DNA from 3 places in the Pseudarthrobacter sp. MDT1-22 genome. Region 2 is predicted to be linked to each of the others. Evidence: riboswitches for the same ligand, from Rfam matches in the RefSeq annotation. Region 2 holds a riboswitch; each other region holds the start of a gene.
What was found. A riboswitch is a leader RNA that binds a small molecule or an ion and turns the genes downstream of it on or off. The one in region 2 is predicted to bind thiamine pyrophosphate.

Region 1 (10,313 bases), on a different contig from region 2:
CGTCCTCGAAGACGGCGTCCTGGCCGAGCATTTTGTCTCCAAGACCCAGCAGGACTCCCTGATCGGCAACGTTTACCTCGGCAAAGTGCAGAACGTCCTGCCCTCCATGGAAGCGGCGTTCGTTGACATCGGACGCGGCCGCAACGCCGTTCTGTACGCCGGTGAAGTGAACTGGGAAGCCGTTAACCTCGAAGGCAAGCAGCGCCGGATCGAAAACGCGCTCAAGTCCGGCGACACCGTCCTGGTCCAGGTCACCAAGGATCCCGTGGGCCACAAGGGTGCACGCCTGACCAGCCAGATCTCGCTGCCCGGCCGCTACCTGGTCTATGTGCCCGGCGGCTCCATGACCGGAATCTCCCGCAAACTGCCCGACGTCGAGCGAAACCGCCTCAAGCGCATCCTCAAGGACCGCCTCCCGGAGCACGCCGGCGTCATCGTCCGCACCGCTGCCGAAGGCGCCTCGGAAGAGGAGCTCACGCACGACATCAACCGGCTGCGCGCGCAGTGGGAGGGCATCGAAAGCCAGTCCACGTCCACCAAGATCCTCGCGCCGGAGCTGCTCTACGGCGAACCTGACCTCACCATCAAGGTGGTCCGTGATGTCTTCAACGAGGACTTCTCCAAGCTGATCGTCTCCGGTGAAGAGGCCTGGGACACTATCGAGGCCTACGTCACCTACGTGGCCCCGGACCTCGTGGGCCGCCTGGAAAAGTGGACCAAGGACCATGACATCTTCGCTGCGTGGCGGATCGATGAGCAGATCCACAAGGCCCTGGAACGCAAGGTCTTCCTGCCTTCGGGCGGCTCGCTGGTCATTGACCGCACCGAAGCCATGACCGTGGTGGACGTCAACACCGGCAAGTTCACCGGCAGCGGCGGCAACCTCGAGGAAACCGTCACCAAGAACAACCTTGAGGCAGCTGAAGAAGTGGTCCGGCAGCTCCGACTCCGCGACATCGGCGGCATCATCGTCATCGACTTCATCGATATGGTCCTCGAATCCAACCGCGACCTTGTCCTGCGCCGCATGGTGGAATGCCTGGGCCGCGACCGGACCAAGCACCAGGTGGCCGAAGTGACCTCCCTGGGCCTCGTGCAGATGACGCGCAAGCGCATGGGCACCGGGCTCCTGGAAGTCTTCGGCGAGCAGTGTGAAACCTGTGCAGGCCGCGGAATTGTCACCCACGACGACCCCGTGGAACACCGCCGCGCCAACACGGTAGCCGCGGAGCACCACGTGCAGCGGGTTGACAGCCGCCCGGAAGCCCAGCGCACCGACAGCGTGCGGACTGACAGTCAGCGCCCGGACAGCCAGCCGGGTGGCCGCACTGACCGGAAGCGCCGCCGCGGACGGGGCGGCCAGCCGCTGGAAACAGCACCGGCAGCTCCGGTGCAGATCCACACGGTCCACCCGGAAGCCAGCGATGCCGAGCGCCATGCGAAGGCGGAGGCCACGCGGGCAGCGCTTGCGAACATTGCGGCCGCAGCCCACGCCGCGCATCTGCATGACGACGAGGTGGCTCACGCATCAGCTGCCGCGGGCCGGCAGCCTGCGGCTCCGGTGCCGGCTCCGGTTGGGCAGTCCGAAACGGACTCCAACGGCCGCCCGGCCGCAGTGCTGACATTCGGCGGCGAGCAGGTGGTGCTTCCGTTCGTTGCGCACCACGATGACCAGCCGCACGCACCTGCCCTGACACTTGACCGCCTCGCGGAGGCCTTCGCCCACCTTGGTGAGCCGGCTCCGGTAGCGGAAAGCACTCCGCCGGCAGTCCAGGCAACTGAAAGCCGGGCGGCCGAACCTGCCCGCCAGCAGCAGCCAGCCGCGGCGGAGAAGGATTACTCCGATCACACCGAGGAGCCCCGCGCCCGCCGTCCCCGGCGGAACCGGAGTGCCAGCCGTGCCCAGGGCGCAGCCAACGCCACGTCCGTAGAGCATCACGAAGCCGCTCCGGCGGCTGCCGCCGGACACACCCACGCCGCCAAGGCGCCGGAGCCCGTCAAGGCTCCTGTGGCCGACAAGCCGGTTGCCGCCAACGCGCCCATCATCCTGGGCGTAGGAGTTCCGGCCTCGGAGCTCTGACCAAGCAGTAGGGCAAGCCAATACAACGGCGCCTGGATGTGCCTGTGAATCACAGGCTGCGTCCGGGCGTCCGGCGTTAAGTCGCGAGGAACGCTAGGCTGGTGACTGACACGGGGTGCCGCGCAGAGAGCCGGCTGAGATCCACACCCGTTGAACCTGTCCGGTTAGCACCGGCGAAGGGATGTCTCCTTTGGCTTCAACTTCTGTCCTTCCTCCTGCAACGCCCGCGGCGGCTCTACAGGGATCCTCAGCAACCGGGGCTGAGGTCCTGCCCGCGCCAGGCCGGACTGCCAACGTCCAGGTGCTGCGTGACGTTCCGCGGGTGCTGTCCATTGCCGGATCGGACCCTTCAGGTGGCGCCGGCGTCCAGGCCGACCTCAAAAGCATCGCGGCTCTTGGCGGCTACGGCATGGCGGCCATCACCGCACTGACAGTCCAAAACACCCGGGGGGTCCAGGCGGTTCACGTTCCGCCTGCGTCCTTCCTGGGCCAGCAGCTCGATGCCATCAGCGATGACATCACCATCGACGCGGTCAAGATCGGCATGCTGGGCGACGCTGCGGTGATAGGCGTGGTCCGCGACTGGCTGGAAAAGGTGCGTCCCGCCGTCGTCGTTCTTGATCCGGTGATGGTGGCCACAAGCGGCGACCGGCTACTGCAGGGGTCTGCCGAGGCGGCCCTGCGGGAGCTGCTCCCGCTCGCGGACCTGATCACCCCCAACCTGGCCGAACTGGCCATCCTGGTGGGGGAGCCGCAGGCGAGGGAATGGCACGACGCGCTCGGGCAGGGACAGCGGTTGTCCGCCGCGACCGGTGCCACTGTCCTGGTCAAGGGCGGCCATCTCGACGGCGGTGCGTGCCCGGATGCCCTGGTCAACGCTGCCGGGCTGCTCGCCCAGGAAGTGGTGGAAGTGAGCGGGGACAGGATCCCCACGCGCAACAGCCACGGCACCGGCTGCTCACTGTCATCGGCCATGGCCACGGCCCAGGCCCGGTTGGGGGACTGGGAAGCCGCACTACGGCAAGTGAAGCCCTGGCTGGTGGGCGCGCTGCAGGCCGCTGACCAACTTGAGGTGGGCGCGGGCAACGGCCCCATCAACCACTTCCACCACATGCAACAGGTTCCGGCAGCCGGCGAATTCGCAGAGACGCTGCGGCGGGCGTCGGAGCCGGATCTTGCAGCCATCTACGGGCTGGATTTCATCCGCGACCTGGCGGCCGGCACTTTGGCTGAGGAACAGTTCGCCTATTACCTCGCCCAGGACGCCATCTACCTCAACGGCTATTCGCGGGTCCTTGCCCGGGCCAGTGCGCTGGCGCCCACGGAAGCCGCCCAGCTGTTCTGGGCAAAGTCGGCCCAGCAATGCCTTGAGGTCGAGTCCGAACTGCACCGCACGTGGCTAAGCACCAGGACAGTGGACTCCGTCCTGGGACCTGTCACCAAGTCCTACGTGGACCACCTGCTGGCGGCCTCGGCCTCAGGCAGCTACGCGGTCCTCGTGGCGGCGGTACTGCCGTGCTTCTGGCTGTATGCCGAAGTGGGACAGACTCTCCACGCGGAGTTCCTGGCTGCGGGTGCCCCGGCAGCACATCCTTATGCCGACTGGCTGCGGGCCTATGCTGACGAGGATTTCGCCCAGGCCACGCGCTACGCCATCGACTTTGGTGACGACGCCGGTCGGAGTGCTTCCGCGGATGAACAGGCGGCGATGCTGGTGGCTTTCAGGCAGTCGTGCCGGTTCGAGGTGGAATTCTTCGACGCGCCGCGAATTCATTCCTGACTGGCTGGGGCCCGTGCGGCCTGTACGATAGTCGGGCACGGTTTTGGATTGTCAGTGCAGTACCTGCTTGTGGGTCCTATCACAGACAACCTGCCGTAACCAGCCTCATTTGCGGCCGAAGGCAAAATTAGCGTATTCTAGATCTTCGGTGCTTACGCCAACACTTGGGTTACGACCCCACGGCGTTGAGGCACAGCGAGAACCCAGCCAATTATGGAACAGGGTTCAGCACGCAAATTTAGTAATAAACGTCGAGAGAAGTGAGTTCCCAAGTGGTGTACGCGATTGTCCGCGCAGGCGGCCGCCAAGAGAAGGTTTCCGTTGGAGACTTCGTTACCCTGAACCGCGTCCCCGGTGGAGCCGGCAGCACCTTTGAGTTGCCCGCACTGCTCCTGGTAGACGGTGACAAAGTCACCTCTGCTGCTGCGGACCTGGCCAAGGTAACGGTTACGGCTGAGATCCTCGAAGACCTCCGTGGTCCGAAGATCGTCATCCAGAAGTTCAAGAACAAGACCGGTTACAAGAAGCGCCAGGGTCACCGTCAGGAATTGACCAAGGTCAAGATCACGGGTATCAAGTAACTCTTCGTTACTGTTCAGGTTCTTCAGCAGATTCCCCAGAATTTAAAGGCAGGCATTTCAAATGGCACATAAAAAAGGCGCGAGTTCCACTCGCAACGGTCGTGACTCCAACGCCCAGTACCTCGGCGTCAAGCGCTTCGGCGGCCAGGTAGTTTCCGCAGGCGAGATCATCGTTCGCCAGCGTGGCACCCACTTCCACCCGGGCGCCGGCGTTGGACGTGGCGGCGACGACACACTGTTCGCACTGGCCCCGGGAGCTGTCCAGTTCGGCACCCGCCGCGGTCGCCGCGTTGTTAACATCGTTGCTGCTGCAGCTGCAGAGTAACAAATAGTTCTGAAGCGGTGGAGCGGGCCATTTTGGTCCGCTCCACTGTTCTTTTAACCGCATTACAATCGTCTTGTCGCCTTTGGGCGTACAGGAAAACAGCACTGAGGAGATCCACGTGGCGAGCTTTGTAGACCGGGTAGTACTGCACGTATCCGGCGGTACCGGCGGCCACGGGTGTGTCTCTGTCCACCGGGAGAAGTTCAAGCCCCTGGGCGGTCCCGACGGCGGCAACGGCGGCGACGGCGGCGATGTCATCCTGCGCGTTGATCACCAGACCACCACGCTGCTTGACTACCACCACGCCCCGCACCGCCATGCCACCAACGGTGGCCCCGGCATGGGTGACTGGCGGGGTGGCAAGAGCGGCGAGACCCTCATCCTGCCCGTACCGGACGGCACCGTGGTCAAGTCCAAGGACGGCACCGTCCTGGCGGACCTGGTCGGCGAAGGCGCCGAGTATGTGGCGGCCGCCGGCGGCCTGGGCGGCCTGGGCAATGCTTCGCTGTCCTCGCAGAAGCGCCGTGCCCCGGGCTTCGCCCTGCTGGGCATCGAGGGTGACGCCCGTGACATTGTGCTGGAACTGAAGTCCATCGCCGACATCGCGCTGGTGGGTTTCCCCTCTGCCGGCAAATCCAGCCTGATCGCGGCCATGTCCGCCGCGCGGCCCAAGATCGCCGATTACCCCTTTACCACGCTGATCCCGAACCTGGGTGTTGTCCAGTCCGGCGATGTCCGCTTCACCATTGCGGACGTCCCGGGCCTCATCGAGGGCGCCAGCGAAGGCAAGGGTCTTGGCCACCACTTCCTGCGCCACGTGGAGCGCTGCGCCGCCCTGGTGCACGTGCTGGACTGCGGCACGCTTGAATCGGACCGTGACCCTTTGGCGGACCTGGCCATCATCGAGGCCGAGCTGGAAAAATACTCCGTGGATATGAGTTATGCCGGTGCCGACGGCGAAGTGGTTCCGCTAAACCACCGTCCGCGCCTGGTGGCCCTGAACAAGGTGGACCTCCCGGACGGCAAGGACATGGCTGAATTTGTCCGCCCGGAACTGGAGTCACGCGGCTACCGGGTCTTCGAAATCTCGGCTACCAGCCACGAGGGTCTCCGCCAGCTCGGCTTCGCCATGGCGGAAATCGTCCAGGCTGCCCGTGCCGCCCTCGCAGCCGCCCCGCCCAAGGTCCAGCCTCCCGTTCTGCGGCCCCGCGCCGTCAACGAATCCGGCTTCAAGATCCGCCGCGAGGAAAAGAACCTCGAGCCGCTCTTCCGCGTCCTGGGCGACAAGCCCGTCCGCTGGGTTAAGCAGACCGACTTCACCAACGAGGAAGCCATCGGCTATCTCGCCGACCGCCTGGCGAAGCTCGGCGTCGAAAACGAACTGTTCAAGCAGGGCGCCGTGCCCGGTGACACCGTGGTGATCGGCGAGGACGACGGCGTTGTCTTCGACTGGGAGCCCACCATGATGGCCGGTGCAGAACTGCTGGCGGCACCGCGTGGCACCGACGTCCGCTTCGCCGACATCGGCGACCGGCCCACCCGCGGGCAGAAGCGGGACGAGCAGGTGGAACGCCGTGAGGCCAAGGCCGCCGCCCGCGCCGAGCTCGAGGCAGAGCGCAAGGCCGGGATCTGGACCGAATCGGTCAGCGGGCGCCGCGCCGCCAAGCCTGTCACTGAGAGTGGGCTGGGCGTTGAAGATGACGAGTGAGGCCGCTGAAATGACCGAAGAGTCCGCAGTAATCATCGAGGAACCCAAAGACGACCGCAGTGTGCTCGCCCGGGCCCGCCGGATCGTTGTCAAAGTAGGGTCGTCGTCGCTGACCAGCATCAAGGGCGGCATCTCGGAAGAGTCCCTGACCGCCCTCTCAGATGTCTTGGCCGCCAAACATAACGCCGGCACGGAAATTATCCTGGTTTCTTCGGGAGCCATTTCCGCAGGGCTTGCGCCCCTCGGCCTGGTGAAGCGTCCGCGTGACCTCGCGACCCAGCAGGCCGCCGCCAGCGTGGGCCAGGGCCTGCTCATGGCGCGCTACACGCACGCGTTCGGCGCCCACGGCGTCACGGTCAGCCAGGTGCTGCTGACCGCAGATGACCTCATGCGTCGTAGCCACCACGCGAACGCGTTCCGTGCACTGAACCGCCTCCTCAACCTCGGCGTTGTGCCGGTGGTCAATGAAAACGACACGGTCGCCACGCACAAGATCCGTTTCGGCGACAACGACAGGCTCTCAGCGCTCGTGGCCCATCTGGTCCGTGCTGACGCCCTGATCCTGCTGTCCGACGTCGACTCGATATACGACGGCCCGCCCGCCAAGGGCGCCAAGCGCATTTCCCAGGTGGACGGCCCCGGAGATCTTGAGGCAGTGACTATCGGGAAGCCGGGCAAGGCAGGCGTAGGCACCGGCGGCATGCAGACTAAAGTCGAGGCTGCCATCATGGCCGCCGACTCCGGCATCCCGGCGCTGGTCACGTCCACAACCAACGCCGCAGCCGCCCTGGCCGGTGAGGACGTGGGGACCTGGTTCACCGTGAACAGCGGCCGGAAGTCCGTGCGGATGATGTGGCTGGCCCACCTGGCGCACGTTCAGGGCAGGCTCTTCCTTGACGACGGCGCCGTGCACGCTGTGCGGGACAATCGCTACTCGCTGCTCCCCGCCGGAATTTCATCGGTGGACGGCACCTTCGAAGCCGGCGACGCCGTCGAGATGGTGGCCGGCGACGGTACCGTCATCGCGCGCGGTTTGGTTAATTACTCTTCCGAAGAGCTTCCCCAGATGCTGGGGCGCTCCACAGTGGAACTGGGCGAGTCCCTGGGCCGCGGATTCGACCGTGAGGTTGTCCATATCGACGACCTGGTTCTGGTCTGAGCGGTCCGCTCGCCTAGACTTGAAGGATGACTGAGGCACTGATTTCCCAAGCCACTGGCACTTCCGACGATTCAACCGTGGTTCCTCCCGGGCCGGAACAGGGGGGGACCCACACCCCGGCGAAGGTTGAGGCGGCCGTCCACGCCATCGCTGACCGCTCACGGCAGGCAGCCCGCCAGATGGCCGGGGCCAACCGCGCCCGGAAGGACAGTGGCCTCCGGGCCATCGGTGCCGCATTGCTGGCGCGGAAGGACTTCATCCTGTCGGCCAACGCCAAGGACGTTGCGGCCGGCAAAGCCAACGGCACGTCGGCGGCCCTGTTAGACCGCCTCACCTTGACCGAAAGCCGGATCGACGGGCTCGTGGCGTCCCTGGAAAACCTGGCCAGCCTGCCCGATCCGGTCGGAAACGTGGTCCGAGGCCAGACCCTCCCCAATGGGCTGCGCCTGCGCCAGATCAACGTGCCCATGGGAGTGGTTGCCGCCATTTACGAGGCCCGCCCCAACGTCACTGTAGACATCGCCGGTCTTGGCCTCAAGAGCGGCAACGCCGTCATCCTCCGCGGCGGCACTGCTGCCGCCTCCACCAACGAAGCACTGGTCCAGATCCTCCGCGAAGCCCTGGACTCCGTCGGGCTGCCGGCCGATGCCGTGCAGACAGTGGACCAGTACGGCCGTGAAGGTGCGAATGCGCTGATGCGTGCGCGCGGCCGCGTTGATGTCCTGATTCCGCGCGGCGGCCGGGACTTGATCCAGTCCGTGGTGCTGAACGCCGCCGTGCCGGTCATCGAGACCGGCGAGGGCAACGTGCATATCTTCATCGACGAATCCGCCAGCGAGGACATGGCGGTGGAGATCCTGCTGAACGCCAAGACCCAGCGGCCCAGTGTCTGCAACACCGTGGAGACGCTGCTGGTCCATTCGCGGTCCGCCGTGCTGCCCGCCGTCGCCGCCGCGTTGCGCGGCGCCGGGGTCACCCTCCACGCCGACGAGCGCATCCGTGCGGCGCTGCCTTCATCTGTTGAGTCCGTTCCGGCAACGGATGAGGACTGGGGAACCGAGTACATGGACCTGGACCTCGCCGTAGCAATGGTGGACAGCCTGGATGACGCCGTCAAGCACATCCGGACCTGGTCCACGGGCCACACCGAAGCGATCCTCACCAACGACCTGGCCAACGCGGAGCGGTTCATCGCCGAGGTTGACTCTGCCGCGGTCATCGTCAACGCGTCCACGCGGTTTACCGACGGCGGCGAGCTGGGCCTCGGTGCCGAGGTTGGCATCTCCACGCAGAAGCTGCACGCCCGCGGCCCGATGGGACTGACAGAGCTCACCACCACTAAGTGGATCGTGCAGGGCGAAGGCCAGGTCCGCGGGTAGCAACGCGGTAATATAGACAGAAGTCCGGAACGGCGGGACAATCCGCTGCCACATCCTTGAACCCTAGGGGAGAAAATGCTGCTCCAGCAGATCGCCATGACCGTTGCCGAAGGCGGAGAACACGCACCCGCTCCGATCTGGGCTGAACCGTGGGTGTTCGGCGCATCCATTTTCGCCATCCTGCTGGTGATGATGTTCGTTACGCTCTCCTACTCGAACCTGGGCAACCGGCACACCGTAACGGATGAGCACGCCGATCCGCACCGCCAGCACCCCAACAAGCACGACCACGGCCAAGGCCACTGAAATTTCCCGTGTTCTGCACCGTGACGGTGCGCAAAGGCGGCTGCGGCTGGGCGTGATGGGCGGGACGTTTGATCCCATCCACCACGGCCACCTTGTTGCAGCCAGCGAAGTGGCCGCCAAGTTCAGCCTGGATGAAGTGGTCTTTGTCCCCACCGGGCAGCCGTGGCAAAAGTCGCACAAGCAGGTCAGTGAGCCTGAGCACCGCTACCTCATGACGGTGATCGCCACGGCATCGAACCCGCGCTTCACCGTCAGCAGGGTGGATATTGACCGGCCCGGTCGCACGTATACCATTGATACCTTGCGGGATCTCCGGACCCAGCGTCCGGATGCGGATCTGTTCTTCATTACCGGTGCGGATGCACTGGCGCAGATTCTTTCCTGGAAGGACATCGACGAGCTGTGGTCACTGGCCCATTTTGTCGGTGTGACACGGCCGGGACATGTGCTTGATGGCATGGGCCGCAAGGACGTCAGCCTCCTCGAGGTGCCGGCCATGGCCATCTCGTCCACGGACTGCCGTGTCCGTGTAGCCGGGAACAACCCCGTCTGGTACCTCGTGCCGGACGGAGTGGTCCAATACATCGCCAAATATGGTCTGTACGCCGAGGGATCAGATCCCCAGGACGTCCGAACTACCGAAACAGACGAGCCAGCCAGTACTGAATGAGTCCTCAATGAGTCAGGAAAAGCCCCCCGTCCGCAGCCGCCGCGAACTGCGGCAGGCCAGAGATGAGAACACGGCTCCCGGGTCCAACGGCCCGGGCCAGGTTTCGCCTGCCTCAAAACAACGGCGCGCGGCTGACGCCCCGGTGGATTCCGTCCCCGAGCAGTCCCAAGCGCAGCGGTCCTCGCAGATCCGGGCCCGCGACCGCGCGGCGCTGCGTGCCATCAAAGAACTCGAGGAGAAAGAGGGCCAGCTTTCCGCAGGAGGCCCTCCCACGCGCAGGCAGTTGCGGCTCCAGCAACTGAAGGAACAGGCCGTCACCTCGGCC
Region 2 (10,313 bases):
CGCCCTCACGTTTGCCCTGGGCCTGGCGATGTACTTCGGACGGAACCTGGTGGCCCGCGCGCAGTCCCGCGTTCCCGGCTGGATCGACGGCGACCGCATGTACCAGCTCACCATCGGCGCCCTGGACGACACTGCGGTCTGGATTACGGGCCGCACGCAGCGTGGTTCCCTGTACTTCTACCTCGCCGTGATCCTCACGATGGCGTTTGCGCTGCCGCTGACCGCCATGGTGCTGGCGGGCAAGCCGCTTCCGGACAACCTGTACTTCATCGATCCCTACTCGCCGCTGCAGCCCGTGGTCGGGGCGGGAATTGTGATCGGCGCGCTGGCCGCGGTCAAGGCCAACAAACGGTTCCTCGCTGTGCTGATGGTGTCCGTCACCGGATACGGGATCGCCCTGATGTTCGCGCTCCAGGGCGCGCCGGACCTGGCCCTCACGCAGATGCTTGTGGAAACCATCATCCTGGTGGCCTTTGTCCTGGCCATGCGCAGCCTGCCCGCGGAACTCCGCGACCGGACCGGCGGCAAGTACCGGGTGATCCGCGTGATCATCGGGGCGGCGTTCGGCGTCACCATGGTCTTCGCCGCCATCCACGCCATGGGCGCCCGGGTGGCCGTCCCAGTGTCCCTGGAATTCCCGCGTCTTGCCTATGAAGGCGGCGGCGGGCTGAACATCGTCAACGTGACCCTGGTGGACATCCGCGCCTGGGACACTTTCGGTGAAATATCCGTCCTTGCCCTGGCCGCCACAGGTGTTGCCAGCCTCATCTTCGTCCGCGGCCGCGGCGACCGGACCAGGGTCTCTGAAACTATTGCCGAGGGCAGCGTCGGCCGCCAGGTCGCTGTGGATCCCGGGTCGCGGGAAGCCGCGGCCCTGGCCATCAGCCGCAAATTCGCCGCCTCCGCCCGGGACGCCTGGATCGTGGCGGGGCGCACGCTGGCACCGGAACGGCGTTCCATCATCTTTGAAGTGGTCACGCGGCTGATCTTCCACTCCCTGATCATCTTCTCGCTCTACCTCCTCCTGGCCGGCCATAACCTGCCCGGCGGCGGCTTCGCCGGCGGCCTGACTGCCGGACTTGCCCTGGCCATCCGCTACCTGGCCGGCGGCCGGTTCGAACTGCGCGAGGCCACGCCCGTCGGCGCCGGAACGCTGCTGGGGATCGGGCTCGCCACTGCGGCGGCGTCCGGTGTGGTGCCGCTGCTGCTGGGCGGCCAGGTATTCCAGACCGCCATCATCGAACTCTGGCTTCCGGTGTTCGGGGACATCAAGTTCGTCACATCCACCATCTTCGACATCGGCGTCTACATCGTGGTGATCGGCCTGGTGCTGGACGTCCTGCGCAGCCTGGGCTCCGAGATCGACGAACACTTTGAAGAGCAAAGAACTGCGCCTGCCGAGGACGCGCCAGCGGACGACGCTCCTGCCGCTACCGAGGTGCAGGCCGACGTGCACGCCGAGGAACCCGTGGGTGTCCCCGCCGAAACCACCGCGAGGGGCCAAGGATGAGCGTCAACCTGACCCTGCTGACCGTGATGGGTGCCCTGTATGCGTGCGGCATCTACCTGATCCTGGAACGCAGCCTCACCCGGGTGCTGCTCGGGCTGATGCTGCTGGCCAACGCCACCAACCTGCTGATCCTGGCCACCGGCGGCTATGCCGGCCTGGCGCCCCTGTACAACAAGGCCACCGGCGCGCATGAGTACGCGGACCCGCTGCCGCAGGCCCTGATCCTCACGTCGATCGTGATCTCCTTCGCCGTGACGGCCTTTATGCTCGGCATCATCTACCGCACGTGGGTCCTGGCCCGCCAGGACGAGATCCAGGACGACATCGAGGACCTCCGCGTCGCCGAGACGCCCCGCTTCGACGCCGAGGACGACACCCCGATCCCGGCCGAAACTTCCGAGTTTCCCCTAACCATGCTGGGCGGCGACGGGAGCACGGTCTCAGATCACCCCACGGCGGCGGACGGCCCGGATGAGGCCGGTTCCGTCACCGCCGGTGCCAAGGAGATTTCTGCCCGGGACGCCGCCGCCGAAGAGCAACCCGGCTCGCAGAACGTAACCCCTGGTCCCGAAGGAGGTGTGAAGTGAACATGGCAAGCTTTGCCCCGCTCGCCGTCGTACTTCCCATCCTCGGTGCCGCCCTGGCCTTCCTGCTGATCCGGCACTCCCGCGCGCAGCGCGCGGTGAGCATCGGCGTGCTGTCCCTGACGCTCCTGCTGGAGTGCCTGCTGCTGGCGTCGGTGTGGGACGGCGGAACGGCTGCCGTGAACATCGGTGGCTGGCTGCCGCCGTGGGGCATCACGATGGTGGTGGACCAGTTCTCGTCCCTCATGCTCGTGGTGTCGTCGGCCATTAGCCTCGCTGTGTTGGTCTACGCCACCGGGCAGGGAATGGCCGACGGCGACCGGGACGCCCCGGTGTCGATCTTCCACCCCACCTACCTCATCCTTGTGGCCGGAGTGTCCAACGCGTTCCTGTCCGGGGATCTTTTCAACCTCTATGTCGGCTTCGAAATCCTGCTGACGGCAAGCTATGTCCTGATGACCCTGGGTGGGACCGGCCCCCGCATCCGCGCCGGCGTCACCTACGTGGTGGTGTCCGTGGTGTCCTCGGTGCTGTTCCTGATCTCCATCGCCATGGTTTACGGGGCCACCGGCACCGTGAACATGGCCGATCTCGCCGTCAAGCTCGCGGACCTGGACGAAGGAACCCGCACCCTGCTCCATGTCATGCTCCTGGTGGCCTTCGGCATCAAGGCGGCCGTTTTTCCGTTGTCCTTCTGGCTGCCGGACTCCTATCCCACCGCCCCTGCGCCGGTCACGGCCGTGTTCGCGGGCCTGCTGACCAAGGTGGGCGTCTATGCGATGGTGCGTACCGAAACCCTGCTGTTTCCCGGTGACAGCCTGGACACGCCGCTGATGGTGGCGGCGCTGCTGACCATGGTGGTGGGAATCCTGGGCGCCCTGGCCCAGAGCGACATCAAGCGTCTGCTGTCCTTCACCTTGGTCAGCCACATCGGATACATGGTGTTCGGCCTGGCCATGTCTTCGGTGGCCGGACTGGGTGCCGCCGTGTTCTACGTGGCCCACCACATCACCATCCAAACAAGCTTGTTCCTGGTCACCGGGCTGATTGAACGCCGTGGCGGCAGTTCATCCGTGGACCGGCTGGCGGGCCTCGCCAAGCTGTCACCCATCCTGGCCCTGCTGTTCTTTATCCCCGCCATGAACCTTGCCGGGATCCCGCCGTTCTCCGGTTTCCTGGGGAAAGTGGGGCTCATCCAGGCGGGCATCGAACTGGGCACACCCCTGGCCTACGCCCTGGTGATCGGCGGTGTGGTCACCAGCCTCCTGACCCTGCTGGCCGTCGCGCGCGTCTGGAACCGCGCCTTCTGGCGCAAGCCCTCGGACGCCGAGCACCCGGACCCCGTCCTGCTGGCCGAGCCGGAGGATTCGGACACCGGCAGCCGGGCCGGCCGCAAGAACATCACGCTGCTGCCCCGCACCATGGTGGGCTCAACCCTGGGCCTGGTGGTCCTGGGCGTCTCGCTCACTGTTTTCGCGGGCCCGCTGTTCACAGTCTCGGACCAGGCCGCCCACGAAATGCTGGACCGGTCCGCCTACATCCAGGCCGTGCTGGGCGAGGACACGGACGTTCCCCCGCTGGCCCTGAAAAACGGTGGGGGCAAATGAGCCGCCGCCGGATTTCCCTCCGCCAGGAACTGCCCCTGCTGGTATGGCTGGTGCTTGTCTGGGGCGCCCTGTGGCAGGACTTCAGCCCCGGCAACCTGCTCTTCGGCGCGTTGCTGGCGGTGCTCGTGGCCCGGATATTCTATCTGCCGCCGGTGGAACTCAGCGGCCGGTTCAACATTCTTTATGCAGTGCCATTTGCCCTGCGTTTCCTGGGCAGGGTGGCGGCAGCCAGCGTCGAGGTCATGTACCTGGCGGCGGTCCGCGGCCCGCGGGTCATCAACGCCGTCGTCGCTGTTCCGTTGCGGAGCCACCAGGACCTGATGGTCACCGCCACCGGGCACGTGATCTCGCTGATCCCGGGCTCCCTGGTGGTGGAAGTGGACCGGTCAACGTCCACCCTCTACCTCCACGCGCTCAACGTCAGCAGCCCGGAAGAAGTGGAAAGCCTGCGCAAGGAAGTCCGCTCCATCGAAGCGGGCCTGATCAGGATCATGGGCACCCGCGAAGAACTCGAAGCAATCCGGCAGGAGGCCGCAGCATGATGCAGACCGTCCTGGCTGTCACGGCAGTCATTCTTTCGCTGGCGGCGGCAGGAGCCATCATCAGGATCTCCCGCGGCCCGTCGCTGCTGGACCGGGTGCTGGCCTCCGACGTCCTGCTCGCAATCCTCGGCGCTGCCCTGTGCATCGACATGGCCGTTAACCGGCACCTGAACAACCTGATGCTGCTGGTGGCGCTGTCCGTGGTTGGCTTCATCGGTTCGGTGACCGTTGCGCGCTTCGTGGCCGACCGGCGGGAGCAAGCCAATGAATCCTGAGGCCAGCGTGGTTGACAATGTCATCGACACCGTCTCGGCGGTGTTCCTGGTGGTGGGTGCCCTTATGTCGCTCGCCGCCGCTGTGGGCCTGCTCCGCTTCCCGGATCTGCTGAGCCGCATGCACGCGGCCACCAAGCCCCAGGTGCTGGGTCTGTTCCTGCTCCTGGCGGCGATCGGCCTGCAGCTGCGCAGCTGGTGGGTGTGGCCGGTGGTGCTGGTGGCCTGGATTTTCCAGCTGCTGACGGTGCCGATTTCCGCCCATATGGTGGGCCGCGCCGGGTACCGCACCAAACACCTGCACCGCGAGCTGCTCAGCTCCGATGAACTCGAGGCCGTGGTTCAGAAGGCGGCCCAGTCGGCCCGGGATGAGTCGTCCAGGGATGAAGCGTCTGACGGCGGCCGGCGGGACTGAGCGTCACGCGCAGCCCCCAGCGTCCCTTGTGAGTTCACCTTCCAGATACTGCGGGCATCTCGGCCGGTTTGAACCGATTAGCTGGACGGTGAAACTCAGGGGATGGTGATGCGGTCAGACGATGTCCTGGGACTTGGCGAAGCGGGTGATGGCCCGCTGCGTGCCGCGGTTGGCGAGCACCTGGATGATAGTGCTGACCGAGGCCGAGATGAGCGCGAACGTCAGCGCCGAGCGAAGGCTCGTGGGGGTGTCTTCATCCCTGCCGGTCGGGGGCTTCCGGCCGGTGGACTTTTCCCATACGGTATTGACCATCTTGGTGCCGACGAATCCGGCGCCGAGGCTGATTGCAGTGCCGAGCAGCTTGATGAACAGGTTCATTCGTTGAACTCCTTTTGAGCGGATCCGGGATTGTCTTTAGCCTAACCCGCATGCATGGACTCCAGAATCTCCCGCAGGGCCTCCACCACGAGATCATGGTCCTGTTGCTGGGGCAGGCCCGAGACCGTTACCGTGGCCACTGCACCCACACCGGTGACGTAGACCGGGAAGCAGCCGCCGTGCGGGGCATAGGTGGACTCGTCGAACCAGCCGTGGTCCTCGATCCGGCCGCCGTGCAGCCTGCCGCGGAGGCCCACCAGCAGCGACGGGATCTCATACCTGGCGGCGGTGCGCTGCTTGGCCCGGACCCAGTGCTCGTTGTCCGGGGTGGCGCCGTCCAAGGCCACGTGGAACAGGACCTGGTCACCCTTGGTGATGTCGATCGCGATGGGCAGCTTCCGGCTCTTGCCCAGCTCCACCAGGAGCAGCCCGAGGTTGAGGGAGTCGTCCTTGCTGAAATGCGGAAACTGCAGCTCGTTGATCTCGGCTTCGACCCGGGCAATCAGGGCCTCAAGCAGCCCCGCCGGCTGGGGCACTGTCGAATCGGGATTGAACGCAGTCACAGTCGGGTTGTTGGCAGTCATGGCCCACAATCTACCCCGCCCGCGGTGTAAACTGGAGCACGCCCATCAGGGCAGATTTATTACGACAGGGGAGCGCCGCCGTCGGACATCACTGGCATTGCCAGGGAACCGCAGGTGGGCGCTGAGAGTGCGGACAGCCGCAGACCCTCGAACCTGATCCGGTTAGTACCGGCGCAAGGGAGTCGAGTTCTCGAAGTGTCCGGAAACGGCGGCAGCGCCGCACGCCGGGGCACTTTCCCCTCCTGTTCCTCAGGAGGACCAAAATGACAACTGCAGCAATCAAAAAGACCGGCAATACCTGGCGTGTTGTGGACATCGTGGTGGCGGCGCTCATCGCCATCACCGGCGGCGTGATCTTCTGGGCCTGGTCCCAGGGCGCCGGCATCGTCTCCGCCCCCATGAACGCCGTTTACCCCCCGCTGACCGGCCTGATCGCCGGTGGCTGGATGATCCCGGCAGTGCTGGGCATGCTCATCATCCGCAAACCCGGCGCGGCGCTCTTCTGCGAAGCGGTGGCCGCCACCGGCGAACTCATCATGGGCTCGCAGTACGGCGCCACCGTGCTGATCTCCGGACTCCTCCAGGGCCTGGGCGCCGAACTGGTGTTCTTCCTGCTGGTGTACGGCAACTTCCGGTTCAAGTCCTTCCTGCACCAGAAGTACAACCTCATCGCCGCGCTGCTGGCCGGTGCCGGCGCGGGCCTGTTCTGCGGCCTCAATGACTCGTTCCTGCCGTGGGGCTGGAACATCGCCTACGAGCCCGCCGACAAGCTCGCGTACATCGCGTTCTGCACCATCTCCGGCGCGGTGATTGCGGGCGCGCTGTCCTGGATCGCCACCCGCGGCCTGGCCAGGACCGGCGTGCTGAGCTCGTTCGCATCCCGGAAGGCAGCTTCGGAGCCCGTCTTCAACTGATGACCGCTTCCGACGCCGGCGCTTCCGGAGTACGCCCCGCCGCGGTGTCCGCCCGTGGCTGGGGCTGGCGGCATGCCGGACGTTCCGCCCCCGCCGTCCGGGGGCTCGACCTCGACATCGCTCCCGGCGAGCGGGTGCTGCTGCTGGGCCCATCGGGCGCGGGCAAGTCAACGCTGCTGCATGCGCTCGCAGGAGTGCTGGGGGATGAAGGGGACGACGCCGACGAAACCGGTTCGCTGCTGATCGACGGTGTGGTGCCGCGCGGGCAGCGCGGCCGCTCGGGACTGATGCAGCAGGATCCGGAAACGCAGGTGGTTCTTTCGCGCCTGGGCGACGACGTCGCCTTCGGCGCCGAGAACCTCGCCGTTCCGCGGGACGAGATCTGGCGCCGCGTCCATGAAGCGCTCGACGACGTCGGGCTGCGAAGTGCCGGGGGCGGCGGTTTGAACGCCGGCGCCGGCGCCGGTTTGAACGCCGGCGGGCTCCCGCTGGACCACGCGACGTCGGCCCTGTCCGGCGGGCAGAAGCAACGCCTGGCGCTGGCCGGGATCCTCGCGATGAGGCCCGGGCTGATCCTGCTGGATGAGCCCACCGCGAACCTGGATCCCGCCGGTGTGCTGGAAGTCCGGGACGCCGTGGGCCGCTGCCTGGACAAAACCGGCGCCACGCTCGTTGTGGTGGAACACCGTGTGTCCGTCTGGAAGGACCTGGTGGACCGGATTGTGGTGCTGCAGCCGGGCTCGGCAGCGGGTTCCGCTGCTTCCCCCGCTACGTCCGCAGTCCTGCTGGACGGGCCGCCGGACCAGGTGCTTGCGGAGGCGCGGGACATGCTGATCGGCGCGGGTGTCTGGGTGCCGGGCTATGTTCCGGCAACCCGCCGCCGCGTGTCCGCAGGCTCAGGTGACCTGCTGCTGGCGGCCGAGGACCTTGCCGTCTCCCGCGAGCGTCCGCGGCGCCGCGGCTTCCGGACGATCCCGCCCGTACCGGTGCAGCAGGGCATCACGGCCCTGGTCCGTTCCGGCCAGGCACTCACCGTCACGGGGCCCAACGGCGCCGGAAAGTCAACGTTTGCGCTGACTCTCGCCGGACTTCTTGCGCCGGTGGCGGGAAAGGTGTCGGCCGCCGTCGAGCTTTCCGAGGGGGCCGGGATCGATCCCTTCAAATGGAAAGCCAACCAGCTGATTTCCCGCATCGGAACCGTCTTCCAGGAGCCTGAGCACCAGTTTGTCACCGGCCGTGTGCTGGACGAGCTGATGTTCGGTCCGCGGCATCTGGGACATGGCGAGGAACGGGTTGATGAGCTGCTGGAACGGCTGCGCCTGACGCACCTGGTGGACGCCAATCCGTACACGCTGTCCGGTGGCGAAAAGCGGCGCCTGTCGGTGGCCACCGTCCTCGCGGCCCACCCTCGTGTGCTGGTGCTCGACGAGCCGACGTTCGGCCAGGATGCCAACACCTGGGCCGAGCTCGCATCGTTCCTCTCGGAACTGCTCGACGCCGGGACCTCAGTGGTTTCCGTGACCCACGACCAGGAATTCAGCGCCGTCCTGGGCGGGGCCGAACTGCGGCTGGGCCCGGCCTCGCGCGGCGGCGCCCGCCAGGAAGCAGGTGCGGCATGAGGGATGCCCTGACCCTCCGCAACAACCACGGGCTGCTGACGCGCGCCAACCCGCTGGCCAAGTTCGCCGTCGTCTTCCTCATCACCCTGGTGCTGGCGCTCTCCATCGACTGGGTGTCTGCCTCGGTGGCGCTTGCGGCGGAACTGGCGCTCTTTCCGTTGGCTGGCCTCACGCTGCGCCTCTTGTGGCAGCGCGGCTGGCCGCTCATCCTCGCGGCAGCCCTGGGCGGCTGGAGCACGGCGATCGTCGCGGCGGACAGCGGCGCTGTGCTGCTCGACGTCGGGATCTGGTCCATCAGCGAGGGTTCCCTGCAGCTGGGAATCGGTTTTATGCTGCGCGGGCTCGCGATTGCCCTGCCGGCGATCCTGCTCATGACCTGCACAGATCCCACCGACCTCGCCGATGCGCTGGCCCAGAAGGCCCGGCTGCCGCACCGTTTTGTCCTTGGCACGCTGGCAGCGATGCGGCTCGTGGGACTTATGGCCGAGGAGTGGCAGACCATCGGCATGGCGCGGCGGGCCCGCGGAGTCGGCTCGCAGGGCAGCCCGCTGCAACGGCTGCGGGCCACCCTCGGGCAGAGCTTCGGGCTCCTGGTCCAGGCCATCCGCCGGGCGTCCCGGCTGGCCATCACCATGGAAGCGCGCGGTTTTGGCGCGGGGCATAGGACGTGGGCGCGGGAATCCACGTATTCGCGGCTGGATGCCTGGGTGCTGGCGGGCGGCGTGCTGATCGCAGCGGCTGCTGTGGTTTCCGCGGCTGTAATGGGGACCTGGAACTTCGTCTGGCGTTAGTCCGGGCGGGCCATGCTTCTGGATTCTGGCTACGCCGCGCTGTGCTTGCTAAATGCACGAGTGGTCGTAGTCGAAGCCCCTGGAGACGAACTGGGTCAGGGTGACTGTGCCGCCGGGGGTTAGCGGCGCATTCGAGCAGTTGGCCGTGGCTCCGAAGGCCGTGCGGGCGCCTGCCAGCCAGCTGGGCAGGGCATAAAGGTTGCTGGAGTTGCTGACGGTGCCCACGATCTGTCCCCATTGATAGGCTGAGGAGTAGATGCCGACGTCGGCGCCGATGCTGTGAAATAAGTCGGTCATACCTTCCAGGACGGCACGGTTGGCACTCTTGTCGAGGGACCAGCTGTTGCCTGTTTCAACATCGAGCCACCACAGGTAGTCCGAGGGGCTGCTGATGCCGCGGATGTAGGCGTCGTCGTAGGCCTTGGCGTAGCCGTACATGTATGCGCACGCCGGGGCAACGTCCTTGTCCTTGCAGGTGCCGTAGGGGTTGGATACAGCTTGGGCTGCGGGGTAGTTGTTACTGGTGGGCCACCAGGAGCCAGCGTGCCCCGGGTTGGCGGTGTTGACGTAAAGGGCCACGGACGGCTGGTCGGTCGGGTTCACCGTGATGGCTTTGGCCCAGCGGAGCAGTTCGGCGAGGCAGGGGTTAGTGGTGCTGGCCAGGCCATTGTTGACGCCCACGATCCCGAAAGCTGAAGCGGCGGGAAGCGCCTTGTTGCACTGAGGCCACGAGACATCGTTACCCAGTGCTTGCTCGGCGCCCTCGCCCGGTGAAGGGGCGGCCACGGACGCCGGCGCCACGATAAGCCCGCAAAGGGCCATGAGCAGGCACAAGATGGCACACGCTAAAGCACGGGATGCTGTAGCCGCATTCCCATACATGGCAGGCCTCCTGCAGGGCATTCTTCCGTTATCGGGTGAACCCGATGTTTCAGTCTCCCGCCGAGCGAGTGGCTGGTCAAGGACGATCATCAAGGAGCTGCTATCTCATGAATCGGGTATTTGCTGGGATTTCAGGCGCCACTCCGATTCGCATCCCATAAAATAGCTCATTTGTGATATTTTTTTGTTATGACTCAGGAAACTGCCGAGCACAT
Region 3 (10,313 bases), on a different contig from region 2:
TTTTGCCCAGCTCGGCGACGGTCAGCCGCACGGCTTCGCGGATCGGTTCCAGCGCTTCCCAGGTCAGCTGGGGCAGGGCAGCAACGTCTGCAGCCGTGCGCACCGGTTTGTCCAGCACGGGGCCCACGCCCGGCACAATGTCCACGCCGACGCCGGCGAGCTTGAGCGGAATGACGATGTCGGAGAAGAAAATGGCAGCGTCCACGTCATGGCGCCGGACGGGCTGCAGCGTAATCTCGGCCGCGAGCTCGGGCCGCAGGCAGGAATCCAGCATGGCCACGCCGTCGCGCACCTTCAGGTATTCCGGCAGGGAGCGTCCGGCCTGGCGCATGAACCACACCGGCCGCCGTGAAGGCTTGCCGCCACGGTAAGCGGTGATGAGCGGCGAATCTGCGGTGCGGCCGTCCATCAGCGGATGGCCGGCAGCAAGGGCTCTGTCGTTAGACGGGACACTAGACACGGCATTGGACACGGCGGAGCTGGAAGTCATGCCTTTGATTGTGCCCAAAATCGGCCCTAAAAGATAACGACAGCCTGTCACCTGGAGCCGCCCAGGACGCACCGTGGCAGGAATCACGGCCCTTCGCCGCCCGTTGCCGTTGGGCGGGTTGTTCTACCGGGCTACGAAAAAGCTATGATTGATCTGCTGTGGTTCTTTTTTCATTGGTGGCTACACACGCCGACATCGACCTTGAGACCGTTGCTCAACTGAGCAACGGTGCTTCTGGGATCGCTATATCCGCACTCTCCGGATCGCCGGCAGTGACGGGTGCGGTGGTGCTTGCCACCTGCAACCGGTACGAAATCTACGGTGAAGCGCCCCACGCTGACGATGTTGAGGCTGCCCGGGCGGCCCTCGTGTCCGAGATCAGCGGCCTCAGCGGACTCAACGAACAGCTCGTGTCTCGCTCCTTCAGCACACGCACCGGCCCCGAAGTCAGCCAACACCTTTTCGCCGTCAGCGCCGGGCTGGACTCCGCCGTCGTGGGTGAACGTGAAATTGCCGGCCAGGTCCGCCGCGCACTCATCACTGCCCAGCACGAGGGCACTGCCAGCTCCGGCCTGGTGCGCCTCTTCCAGGCCGCCTCCAAAACGGCCAAGGACGTCGGGGCGCAGACCGCCCTCGGCTCCAGGGGCCTGTCCATCGTTTCAGTGGCACTGGATCTGGCCACCGATCTTTCCGAGAGCCACGACTGGTCAGCGAAGAAGGCGGTGGTGTTCGGCACAGGCGCCTACGCCGGCGCCACCATGGCGCTGCTCCGCGAACGGGGCTGCACCGACATCTCCGTGTTCTCCTCCTCGGGCCGTGCCGAAGCGTTCGTCGCCACCCGCGGCGGAACAGCGTTGGACAGCGAATCCTTGCCGGTAGCCGTGGCCGCGGCCGACGTCATGATCGGCTGCAGCGGCTCCGACACCCGGGTCGAGGCCGGCGAACTTGCCGAGATCCGCGCCGGGTCTCCCCAGCCGCTGATCGCCATTGACCTCGCCCTCACCCATGATTTTGACCCGGAAGTCGGCCAGCTCGACGGCGTTGAGCTGCTTACGCTCGAATCCGTGCGTTTGGCGGCACCCCAGGAACAGGCCGAGTCACTGACCCAGGCCAGCGGCATTGTGTCCGGCGCTGCCCGGGCTTTCGAACAGGAACGGGAAGCGCGCTCGGTGGATTCCGCCATCGTGGCGCTCCGCCGGCACACCATGAACGTCCTGGACGCGGAGATGGAGCGCGTCCGTGCCCGCCACGGCTGCACGGCCGCCGCCGAGGAAGTGGAGTTCGCCCTCCGCCGGATGGTCAAGCAGCTGCTGCACGTTCCCACCGTCCGTGCCCGTGAGCTCGCCGCCAACGGCCAGCAGGACGACTACGTGTCCGCGCTCGAAACCCTGTACGGCATCACCGTGGAGCAGCCGGCCACGGCAGCGCAGGCGGAGTGCCCCGTGGACCACCGGGGCCTCGAAACCGCCTGACCCGCCCGGTCAGTAGACCGGCTTCTGCGGTTCCACGTCGCGCACCCAGGCCAGGATTCCGCCGTCGAGGTGGCTGACCCGCTGGTAGCCGGCCTTCCGCGCAGCCTCCAGCACTTTAGCTGACCGGGTGCCGGCCTTGCAGTGGAACACAATGTCCTTGTCCTGCGGAAGTTCCGCCCAGGCCTCCCCCGCGAGGATCCTGCCCTGCGGGATCAGCACCGAGCCGTCGATGCTCACGATGTCGTGTTCGCCGGTTTCCCTGACGTCCACCAGCTCGAAGTCCTTCAGGCCTGCCTTCCGGGATGCCAGCATGGTGGCCAGCTGGGTGGCCGTCACGGTGTGCTCGATGTCCGCGGCCGCGGCCGGGGTGATGCCGCAGAAGGCTTCGTAGTCCGTCAGCTCCGTAATGGGTTCGGCCGCCGGGTCCTTGGACACCCGGATCTCGCGCCAGCTGCCGCCCAGCGCGTCAAACAGTGCCACCCGGCCCAGGAGTGAACGCCCGACGCCGGTGATCAGCTTGACTGCCTCGGTCACCATGAGTGATCCCACAGCTGCGCAGAGCATGCCGAAGACGCCGCCCTCGCCGCAGGAGGGCACGGATCCGGCCGGCGGAGCCTCCGGATAGAGGTCCCGGTAGGTGGGTCCGTGCTTTTCCCAGAACACGCTGACCTGGCCGTCGAAGCGGAAGATCGAGCCCCACACATAGGGCTTGCCGAGGATGGCGGCGGCATCGTTGACCAGGTAGCGGGTGGCGAAGTTGTCCGCCCCGTCCAGGATCAGGTCGTAGTCCGCGAACAGCTCCAGTGCATTAGTGGCATCCAGCCTGACGTTGTGCAGCCGGACCTCCACGAGCGGGTTCAGAGCCGTGATGGCGTCCCGCGCGGATTCGATCTTGGGCCGTCCTACGTCGGTGACGCCGTGGATCACCTGGCGCTGCAGGTTGCTGAGGTCAACGTCGTCGTCGTCGATGATTCCCAGGGTTCCCACGCCCGCTGCCGCCAGGTAGAGCAGCGCCGGCGAGCCCAGTCCCCCGGCACCGATGACCAGCACCTTGGCGTTCTTCAGCCGGCGCTGCCCCACCGCTCCGATTTCGGGAATGATGAGGTGCCGAGAGTAGCGTTCCACCTCGGCCGGCGTCAGTTCACCGGCGGGCTCCACGAGCGGGTTAAGCGAGACAGAGGAATCATTTGCGGTCAAAGTCGAAGCCATACTTCAATGTATGCCCCGAGATGCCGCACGGTCATATTACCGCGCAGTATTGTGTAGGTAACGGCAAGGGAAAGTAGGGCAACTGTGGTCCATGAAGCACGGGCTGACCGGGCGTCCGGCGGGGAACCGCCAACACCTCAACGCACTACAGGGCAGCGCTCCGCCCGGCTTCCCCGGGACGAGCGCCGGGCGCAGCTCCTCGCGGCGGCCCAGGAGGTTTTTGTCGCCAATGGATACCACGGCGCCGCCATGGATGAAATCGCCGAAACGGCCCATGTCAGCAAACCGGTGCTGTACCAGCACTTCCCGTCCAAACGCGAGTTGTATCTTGCCCTGCTGGACAGCCATCTCGCGTCGCTGACGGACCTGATGCTCGGCGCGCTGAGCTCCACAACCGACAATGACGAACGTGTCCAGGCGGTTATGCGCGCTTACTACCGCTTTATCGCCAGCGACGACCAAGCCCACCGCCTGGTCTTCGAATCGGACCTCATCAACGATCCCGATGTCAGTTCACGCCTCGAGACATTCAACAAGACGTTCGCGGACGCCGTTGCCCGCGTGATTGCCGAGGACACCAAGCTGCCCCAGCTGGAGGCGCAGCTCCTGGGCCGCGGCCTGGCCGGTATGGCCCAGGTCAGCGCGCGGTATTGGCTTGAAACGGACGGGAACCTGGACCTCGATGTGGCCAGCGACCTCATTTACCGTTTAGCTTGGCGCGGAATCTCACGCTTCCCCAAAGAGTCCTAGACTACAAATGAGAGAACCCAAGAAACTTTGATTGGCTGGGAGGCCCCCTGTTGGAAATTAAGATCGGCATTCAGAACATCGGCCGCGAAATCGTCCTGGAATCGGCTCAGGATGCTGACGCTGTAGCCACGGTCGTTGAAGAAGCCATCACCAAGGGCACCGACCTCCGCCTCAAGGACGACAAGGGACGCATCATCATCGTTCCCGGCAACGCCCTGGGCTACGTGGAAATCGGCGCCGAAGAGGCCCGCAAGGTCGGTTTCGGCCAGTTCTAGCACGTCCGTGGCCAGCCGCTTTGGCGGCTGGCCACTGCTTTCCGAGGAGATTCAATGCTTTCGCTGACCATCGTTGTCCTGGTCACTGTGGCCGCAGGCTTTGTTGTCTGGGCCAATGACAAGCGCCATACCCGGTACGGGACGGGGTTGCCCGCAGGGGTCGCCGTTGTGGTGGGCGCGGTCAGCTGGACCATCTTCATGGCGGCAGGTCTTGGCTACCAGCCGGGCCTGACGTGGATTCCCTGGGTCCTGCCCATGGCGCTCGGCACCGTCGCTGCCATCGGGACGGTCATCTACCTGGGACGGACGCGCCAAAGCCACGATGCGCAGCGGCTGACGCAGGCGCTCAAACTGTAGTTCGGGCTCGTTTCTTAAGTACCGGTGACCACCACCCAGCAGGGTGGTGGTCACCGTCGTTTAACCCACCGGTTGGGCAGTGGCGCCGAGCCGGGCTGCAGCAGCACTCACAGCCGCCGCAGCAGCGGCATCCCGCTCCGTGACCTCGCCGCCGGCGTCGTGGGAGGTGTAGCGGAGATGCACCTTGTTGTAGCGCCATTCAAGGTCCGGATGGTGGTTCTGCTCTTCCGCCAGGCGTCCGACGGCGGCAATCAGCTCCAGTGCGGCTGCCGCCGTCGGCGTCTTATAGACAGCGACCAGCCCGCCCAGCCGGTACTGCCAGCCGGGCAGCGCGGCGAGGACGGCGTTGATCCGCTCGCGCGTGAGTGTGTCTTTCCTGCCGGCCACAGGGGCCTCCTTGGCTCGTCTGGTGAGCCCGCCCCGGCGTTTGATCGACGGCGCCTGGCCTGGGGAAGCCGGCCTAGAGAAACTCTGCCCGGCCTTCCAAGGCCGATGACGCCAGGGCGTGCTCGCGGCGCGGAATCCTGCCGGCCGCTTTCGCCAGCCTACCGGCGATGACGGCGTGTTTGAAGGCCTCCCCCATAAGTGCCGGGTTCTGCGCACGCGTGACCGCGGTGGCCAGCAGCACGGCATCACAGCCAAGCTCCATGGCCAGTGCGGCGTCGGATGCCGTGCCGATGCCGGCGTCCAGCACCACGGGCACCGAGGCGCGCGAGACGATCAGTTCGATGTTGTGTGGATTCAGGATTCCCAGGCCGGTGCCGATAGGCGCTCCGAGCGGCATGACCGCGGTGGCACCCAGGTTTTCCAGCCGCAGGGCCAGGACCGGGTCATCGTTGGTGTAGGCGAACACTTTGAAGCCCCGGTTTACCAGCTGTTCCGTGGCGTCCACGAGCTCCACGGCGTCCGGCAGCAGCGTCTGTTCGTCGGCGATGACTTCCAGCTTGAGCCAGTCGGTTTCCAGCGCTTCGCGGGCGAGTTCCGCCGTCATGACCGCGTCCCGGGCGGTGAAGCAGCCTGCGGTGTTGGGCAGGATCCGGATCCCGCGGTCCACCAGGAGCTGGAAAAGGGACCCAGATTCGGCCGGCGAATAGCGCCGCATGGCCACCGTGGTCAGTTCGGTTCCGGACGCCAACAGGGCAGCGCCCAGCCCGTCCAAGCTCGGGGCTCCCCCGGTGCCCATGATGAGGCGGGAGCCGAGCTCGACGCCGTCGATGACCAGCCTGTCGGCGGCCTCGGGCGAGTTCTGTGTGCTGATATTGCTGGTTACTGTCATGGTGTCAGCCTCCCTGGACTGCTGTGACCAGTTCGACGTCGTCACCTTCGGCGAGCGCCGTGACGAACCACTGGCTGCGGGGTACTACTTCGGAGTTATGGGCGACGGCGACGCCGAGTTTCTGCCCGTCTGTTGCCTGGCCGTTGGCTGCAAGCGGACGGCCTGTGATCTGGCTGATGAGGGTGGTGATGGAGGCGTCGTCCGCCACGGAATGGCGCGAGCCGTTGAGGGTGATGTTCATGCTGATTCCTTCTGTGGGTCGAGGTCCTTCATGCTGCTGATGTCCTTGGGTGGGGACTGTGTGCCGGCTACGTGGTGCTTTCCTGAAAAGCGGGCCGGGCTGAGGGCCCCCCATCGAGGATCCGTCCGGCCGTCCAGCAGGTCCCGGCAGATGGCCGCCGCCGCCGGCGCAAGCAGCACTCCGTGGCGGAAGAACCCGGTGGCAACGATCAGCCCGGCAACGTTCCCCGCGTTCCCCCTCCCTGGTGCGGAAACCGGTACGCGGCCGAGGAGAGGTGCGTTGTCCGGGGTCGCCGGCCTTGCCCGGGCCGTGCATTCCAGGAGTTCAAGCTCCGAGACGGCCGGCACCAGGACTTGGGCGTCACGCAGCAACTGATAGACGCCGCCGGCCGAGACAGCGGCGTCGCCCGTCCCTGCGAGGGCATCCTCTCGCTGCGTAGCCCCGATCACCACCGTGCCGTCCTGCCGGGGAACGATGTAGACCGGCACACCATGGACCATTCCGCGGACAGTGGAGGTGAGGAGCTGGCGCAGGTGCCGCGGAACAGCCAGCCGCAGGATGTCACCGTAGACGGGCCGCAGGGGCAGGTGCAGTCCAACCGGGAGGCCATCCAGCGACCCCGCCTGCAATCCGTTGGCCACGATGGTCTCCCCGGCCTGGACGCTTCCGCCGTGGGCGAGCCTCGCCCCGCTGACACGGCCGTCCTCCCAAAGAAGGGAAGCAGCCCGTTGGTCAACGGCGAATCCCCCGCGGGCACCTGCCACGGCTGTTCCTGCTCCCGGTTCGTGGATGGCCAGGACTTCCTGGAGGCACGCCACCAGCTTCCGTGGATCCACCTGGTGGTCGGCGGGGATGTCCAGGGCGCAGGATATGGCCGGGCTGAGCAGGGATTCCCTGGTCCTGGCCTCACGGACAGTCAGGGGTTCCACCACCAGGCCGCTGGCCTGCTGCACGGCCCGGAGGTCCATCAGCGCCCGGCGGTCCGCAGCGTCCGCGCCGATGGCGAGGGTCGGCGTCGTCAGATATCCGGTATCGCCAGCCCCGGCCAGGGCGAGGTCCGCCGCAAAGGCAGGCCACAGGCCGGAAGATGCAAGCATCAGCTCAAGGAGGTCTTCCTCCTGGTAATGCAGTTCGCTCACAGGGGCCAGCATGCCGGCGGCTGCCCAGCTGGCGCCGTTGCCGGGCGCGTCATCGATCAGCACGACGGAACGGCCGGACCGCCGGACTTCCCAGGCTATGGCGTGGCCGATGACTCCGCCGCCGATGACGGCCACGTCCGCGTGCAGGGCGGTGGCCGGGCTGGCTGGTGCAGGCTCAGGTGGGCTGCTTATTGCGGGGGGCATATGTTCCTTCCCTACGCCGGTACTAGCCGGATCAGGTCAAGCGGTCGGCTCTGACGCCCTCTCAGCCCGGCCGCTTTGTGACGGCTGCAACGGGCTCCCGCAGTACCCGCCCAGTTTAGGGGACTTAGGCTGGATTCCATGAACGCGCAATCCTTCGCCGCTGCAGGCACGCCCTCCGCCCCCTCCGCCGCTCCCGAATCCTTGACCGGAACAGACCCCGCCGGCGGCACAAACACCGGCCTCCCGCACAGCGTCAAGCTGTACCTGTGCACCGACGCGCGCCGGGACCGCGGGGACTTTGGCGAGTTTGTGGACGCGGCGTTTGCCGGCGGCGTGGACATCATCCAGCTCCGGGACAAGGCCATCGAGGCAGCCGAGGAGCTGGAGCTGCTGGCCGTGCTTCAGGCCGCGGCCGAACGCCACGGAAAGCTGTGGGCAGTCAATGACCGTGCCGATATCGCGCTGCTGTCCGGCGCCCCCGTCTTCCACATCGGGCAGAAGGATCTGCCGGTCGCTTCCGCCCGCACGCTGCTCGGGGCACCAGCCGCGATCGGCCTTTCCACGCACACCGCCGAGCAGATCGAAGGGGCCATCCGGCTGTCCGGTGGGCTGACTGACCAAGGCGGCCTGGACTACTTCTGCGTAGGACCGGTCTGGGCCACGCCGACGAAACCGGGCCGGGCCGCCGTCGGCCTTGACCTGGTGCGGTACGCGGCCGAAGCCGTCCGCGCTGCCGGTGGCACCCAGGCCACGCTGCCCTGGTTTGCCATCGGAGGCATCGATCTCGGCAACGTGGAGCAGGTGGTGGAGGCCGGCGCCGGCAGGATTGTTGTGGTGCGTGCCATCACCGAAGCCTCGGACCCCGCAGCGGCGGCCGTGGCACTTCTGGCGGCCCTGGACGCCGGCGCATCCTGACAATCCACCGCGTGGCGTGCGGCGGGCGTGCACGATCCGTGGAAATCGAGCTAACCTGATTTTCGTGTCACATCATAGGTTGGCCCCCAATGTCCACGAGCAGACGAACGACCTCGCGGCGGCGCTGAGCGCCCTGCGGACCGAGCTGGAACTGCCGGGGCCCTACCCGGCGGAGGCGGTCCGGGACGCGGAAGCGGCAGTGGCCGCGCACGAGTTGCCGGGTGCTGACCTGACGGAAGTGGCGTTCCTCACTATCGATCCGGCGTCGTCCACTGACCTGGACCAGGCGCTGTTCATCGAGCGTGCGGGCACTGGCTACCGGGTGCTTTACGCCATCGCTGACGTGCCGTCCTTTGTCCGCCCCGGAGGCGGACTGGACGCAGAGACCCGGCGCCGCGGCCAGACGTTCTACGCCCCTGACGGCCGTATCCCGCTGCACCCGGAAGTCATCAGCGAAGGGGCAGGCAGCCTTCTGGCCGGCCAGCTGTGTTCCGCCTACGTCTGGGAGTTCGGGCTGAACGACGCCGCGCAGGTCTCCACTGTGAGCGTCCAGAGGGCCACCATCCGGAGCCGGGCCAAGCTGAGCTACAAGGGAGTCCAGGCCGAATTCGACGCCGGGACGGCCGGCCCTGTCCTGCAGCTCCTGAAGGAAGTGGGCCTCAAGCGCGTTGAACTGGAGCGGCAGCGTGGCGGCGCCAGCCTGAACATGCCCGAGCAGGAAATCGTGCAGCTGCCCGACGGCGGCTACCGGATTGCCGCGGCGCCGCAGCTTCCGGTGGAGGACTGGAACGCCCAGATCTCCCTGATGACGGGGATGGCGGCGGCAGACCTGATGCTGGCGGGAGAAGTGGGCATCCTGCGCACCATGCCCGCCCCGGACGAGCGCTCCCTGCGTCACTTCCGTCTCCAGACTGAGGCATTGGGCAAGCCGTGGGACGGCAAGATCAGCTACGGCGAATACCTCCGCAGCCTTGACCCGACCGAACCCCGGCAACTGGCCATCCTGCACTCCGCCGGCATGCTGTTCCGCGGTGCCAGCTACACGGCGTTCGACGGCACAGTCCCGAAAGACGCCATCCAGTCCGCCATCGGCGCTGCCTATGCCCACACCACGGCACCGCTCCGGCGTCTGATCGACCGCTTTGTCCTGGTGATCTGCGAAGCCCTGAGCAATGGCAAGCCTGTACCGGCCTGGGCTCGGGAAGCCCTGCCGTCCCTGCCGGAGATCATGGCCGGATCCGACCAGCTGGCATCGCGGATGGAACGCATGGCGCTGGACACCGTGGAGGCCGCACTCCTGGTCAACCATGTGGGCCAGGAGTTCGAGGCGATCGTGATTTCCGGCTCCAAGCCGCAGAAGGACAACGGCAACGGGAAAAACGGCAACGGCACCAAGAACGGAGCCGCAAAAAATGGAAACGGCCCCTCGGGGATCATCCAGATCGCCGAACCCGCCGTGACGGCCCGGTGCGGCGGCGACCTGGAATCCGGCACCAAAGTGCGGGTCCGCCTGATCTCGTCCGATATCGCCGCCCGCGAGGTCCACTTCGAGCTGCTGGCCTGAACGATTTCCGCGCTGCCTGATCGGCCCAAAGCCGGGATTCAGGGTCCGTGCGGCTAGACTGAAGAAGTAGATATGGATGCCCGGTCGTTGATTTCCTTGATTTGAATTCAACAAGCCCGCCCCTACGCGATCTTGAGATGCACCCGTTGGTCACCAGTGCCAGCATTTTGATAGCCCGCGATCGGCTTCCACTGGATTTGCTTGCGCGCTTCGAGCGTGCTCCGGAACGGCCACTTTGGCCGGCCCGTTGAGCAGGCAGCGCCAATGCCCGAATGAATAAGGAAACTCCCCTGTGAGTGAATTGCATACCCACCAGATCCTGACTGACGACTCCGGCATCGAGACGATCGAACCTGAAGAAACCATCATCTCGGACGAGAAGCCGCACGAGATCGAGGAGAAATCCTTCGCTGACTACAAC

Region 1: another riboswitch for thiamine pyrophosphate. It lies ahead of thiD (bifunctional hydroxymethylpyrimidine kinase/phosphomethylpyrimidine kinase); the one in region 2 lies ahead of ACX80M_RS13075 (ECF transporter S component).
Region 3: another riboswitch for thiamine pyrophosphate. It lies ahead of thiO (glycine oxidase ThiO); the one in region 2 lies ahead of ACX80M_RS13075 (ECF transporter S component).

Annotation. Positions count from the first base shown of each region.
Region 1 is NZ_JBTNDK010000007.1:55,629-65,941, forward strand. It holds gene ACX80M_RS07665 (Rne/Rng family ribonuclease) at 1-2,080, shown strand, start outside; TPP riboswitch at 2,182-2,279, shown strand; gene thiD (bifunctional hydroxymethylpyrimidine kinase/phosphomethylpyrimidine kinase) at 2,262-3,860, shown strand; gene rplU (50S ribosomal protein L21) at 4,133-4,441, shown strand; gene rpmA (50S ribosomal protein L27) at 4,503-4,766, shown strand; gene obgE (GTPase ObgE) at 4,885-6,474, shown strand; gene proB (glutamate 5-kinase) at 6,485-7,633, shown strand; gene ACX80M_RS07695 (glutamate-5-semialdehyde dehydrogenase) at 7,660-9,012, shown strand; gene ACX80M_RS07700 (hypothetical protein) at 9,088-9,318, shown strand; gene nadD (nicotinate-nucleotide adenylyltransferase) at 9,257-9,988, shown strand; gene ACX80M_RS07710 (hypothetical protein) at 9,996-10,313, shown strand, end outside.
Region 2 is NZ_JBTNDK010000015.1:51,535-61,847, forward strand. It holds gene ACX80M_RS13035 (Na+/H+ antiporter subunit A) at 1-1,510, shown strand, start outside; gene ACX80M_RS13040 (Na(+)/H(+) antiporter subunit C) at 1,507-2,097, shown strand; gene ACX80M_RS13045 (Na+/H+ antiporter subunit D) at 2,094-3,701, shown strand; gene ACX80M_RS13050 (Na+/H+ antiporter subunit E) at 3,698-4,243, shown strand; gene ACX80M_RS13055 (monovalent cation/H+ antiporter complex subunit F) at 4,240-4,518, shown strand; gene mnhG (monovalent cation/H(+) antiporter subunit G) at 4,508-4,930, shown strand; gene ACX80M_RS13065 (DUF4235 domain-containing protein) at 5,045-5,308, opposite strand; gene ACX80M_RS13070 (heme-degrading domain-containing protein) at 5,350-5,892, opposite strand; TPP riboswitch at 5,949-6,090, shown strand; gene ACX80M_RS13075 (ECF transporter S component) at 6,156-6,806, shown strand; gene ACX80M_RS13080 (ABC transporter ATP-binding protein) at 6,806-8,425, shown strand; gene ACX80M_RS13085 (energy-coupling factor transporter transmembrane component T family protein) at 8,422-9,216, shown strand; gene ACX80M_RS13090 (glycoside hydrolase family 25 domain-containing protein) at 9,265-10,002, opposite strand; gene ACX80M_RS13095 (UDP-N-acetylglucosamine 1-carboxyvinyltransferase) at 10,288-10,313, shown strand, end outside.
Region 3 is NZ_JBTNDK010000008.1:56,431-66,743, reverse strand. It holds gene hemE (uroporphyrinogen decarboxylase) at 1-490, opposite strand, end outside; gene ACX80M_RS08630 (glutamyl-tRNA reductase) at 649-1,962, shown strand; gene moeB (molybdopterin-synthase adenylyltransferase MoeB) at 1,972-3,171, opposite strand; gene ACX80M_RS08620 (TetR/AcrR family transcriptional regulator) at 3,256-3,921, shown strand; gene ACX80M_RS08615 (DUF3107 domain-containing protein) at 3,972-4,196, shown strand; gene ACX80M_RS08610 (hypothetical protein) at 4,251-4,553, shown strand; gene ACX80M_RS08605 (4a-hydroxytetrahydrobiopterin dehydratase) at 4,614-4,940, opposite strand; gene ACX80M_RS08600 (thiazole synthase) at 5,014-5,829, opposite strand; gene thiS (sulfur carrier protein ThiS) at 5,834-6,070, opposite strand; gene thiO (glycine oxidase ThiO) at 6,067-7,413, opposite strand; TPP riboswitch at 7,404-7,524, opposite strand; gene thiE (thiamine phosphate synthase) at 7,552-8,328, shown strand; gene ACX80M_RS08580 (RNB domain-containing ribonuclease) at 8,393-9,892, shown strand; gene ACX80M_RS08575 (DEAD/DEAH box helicase) at 10,185-10,313, shown strand, end outside.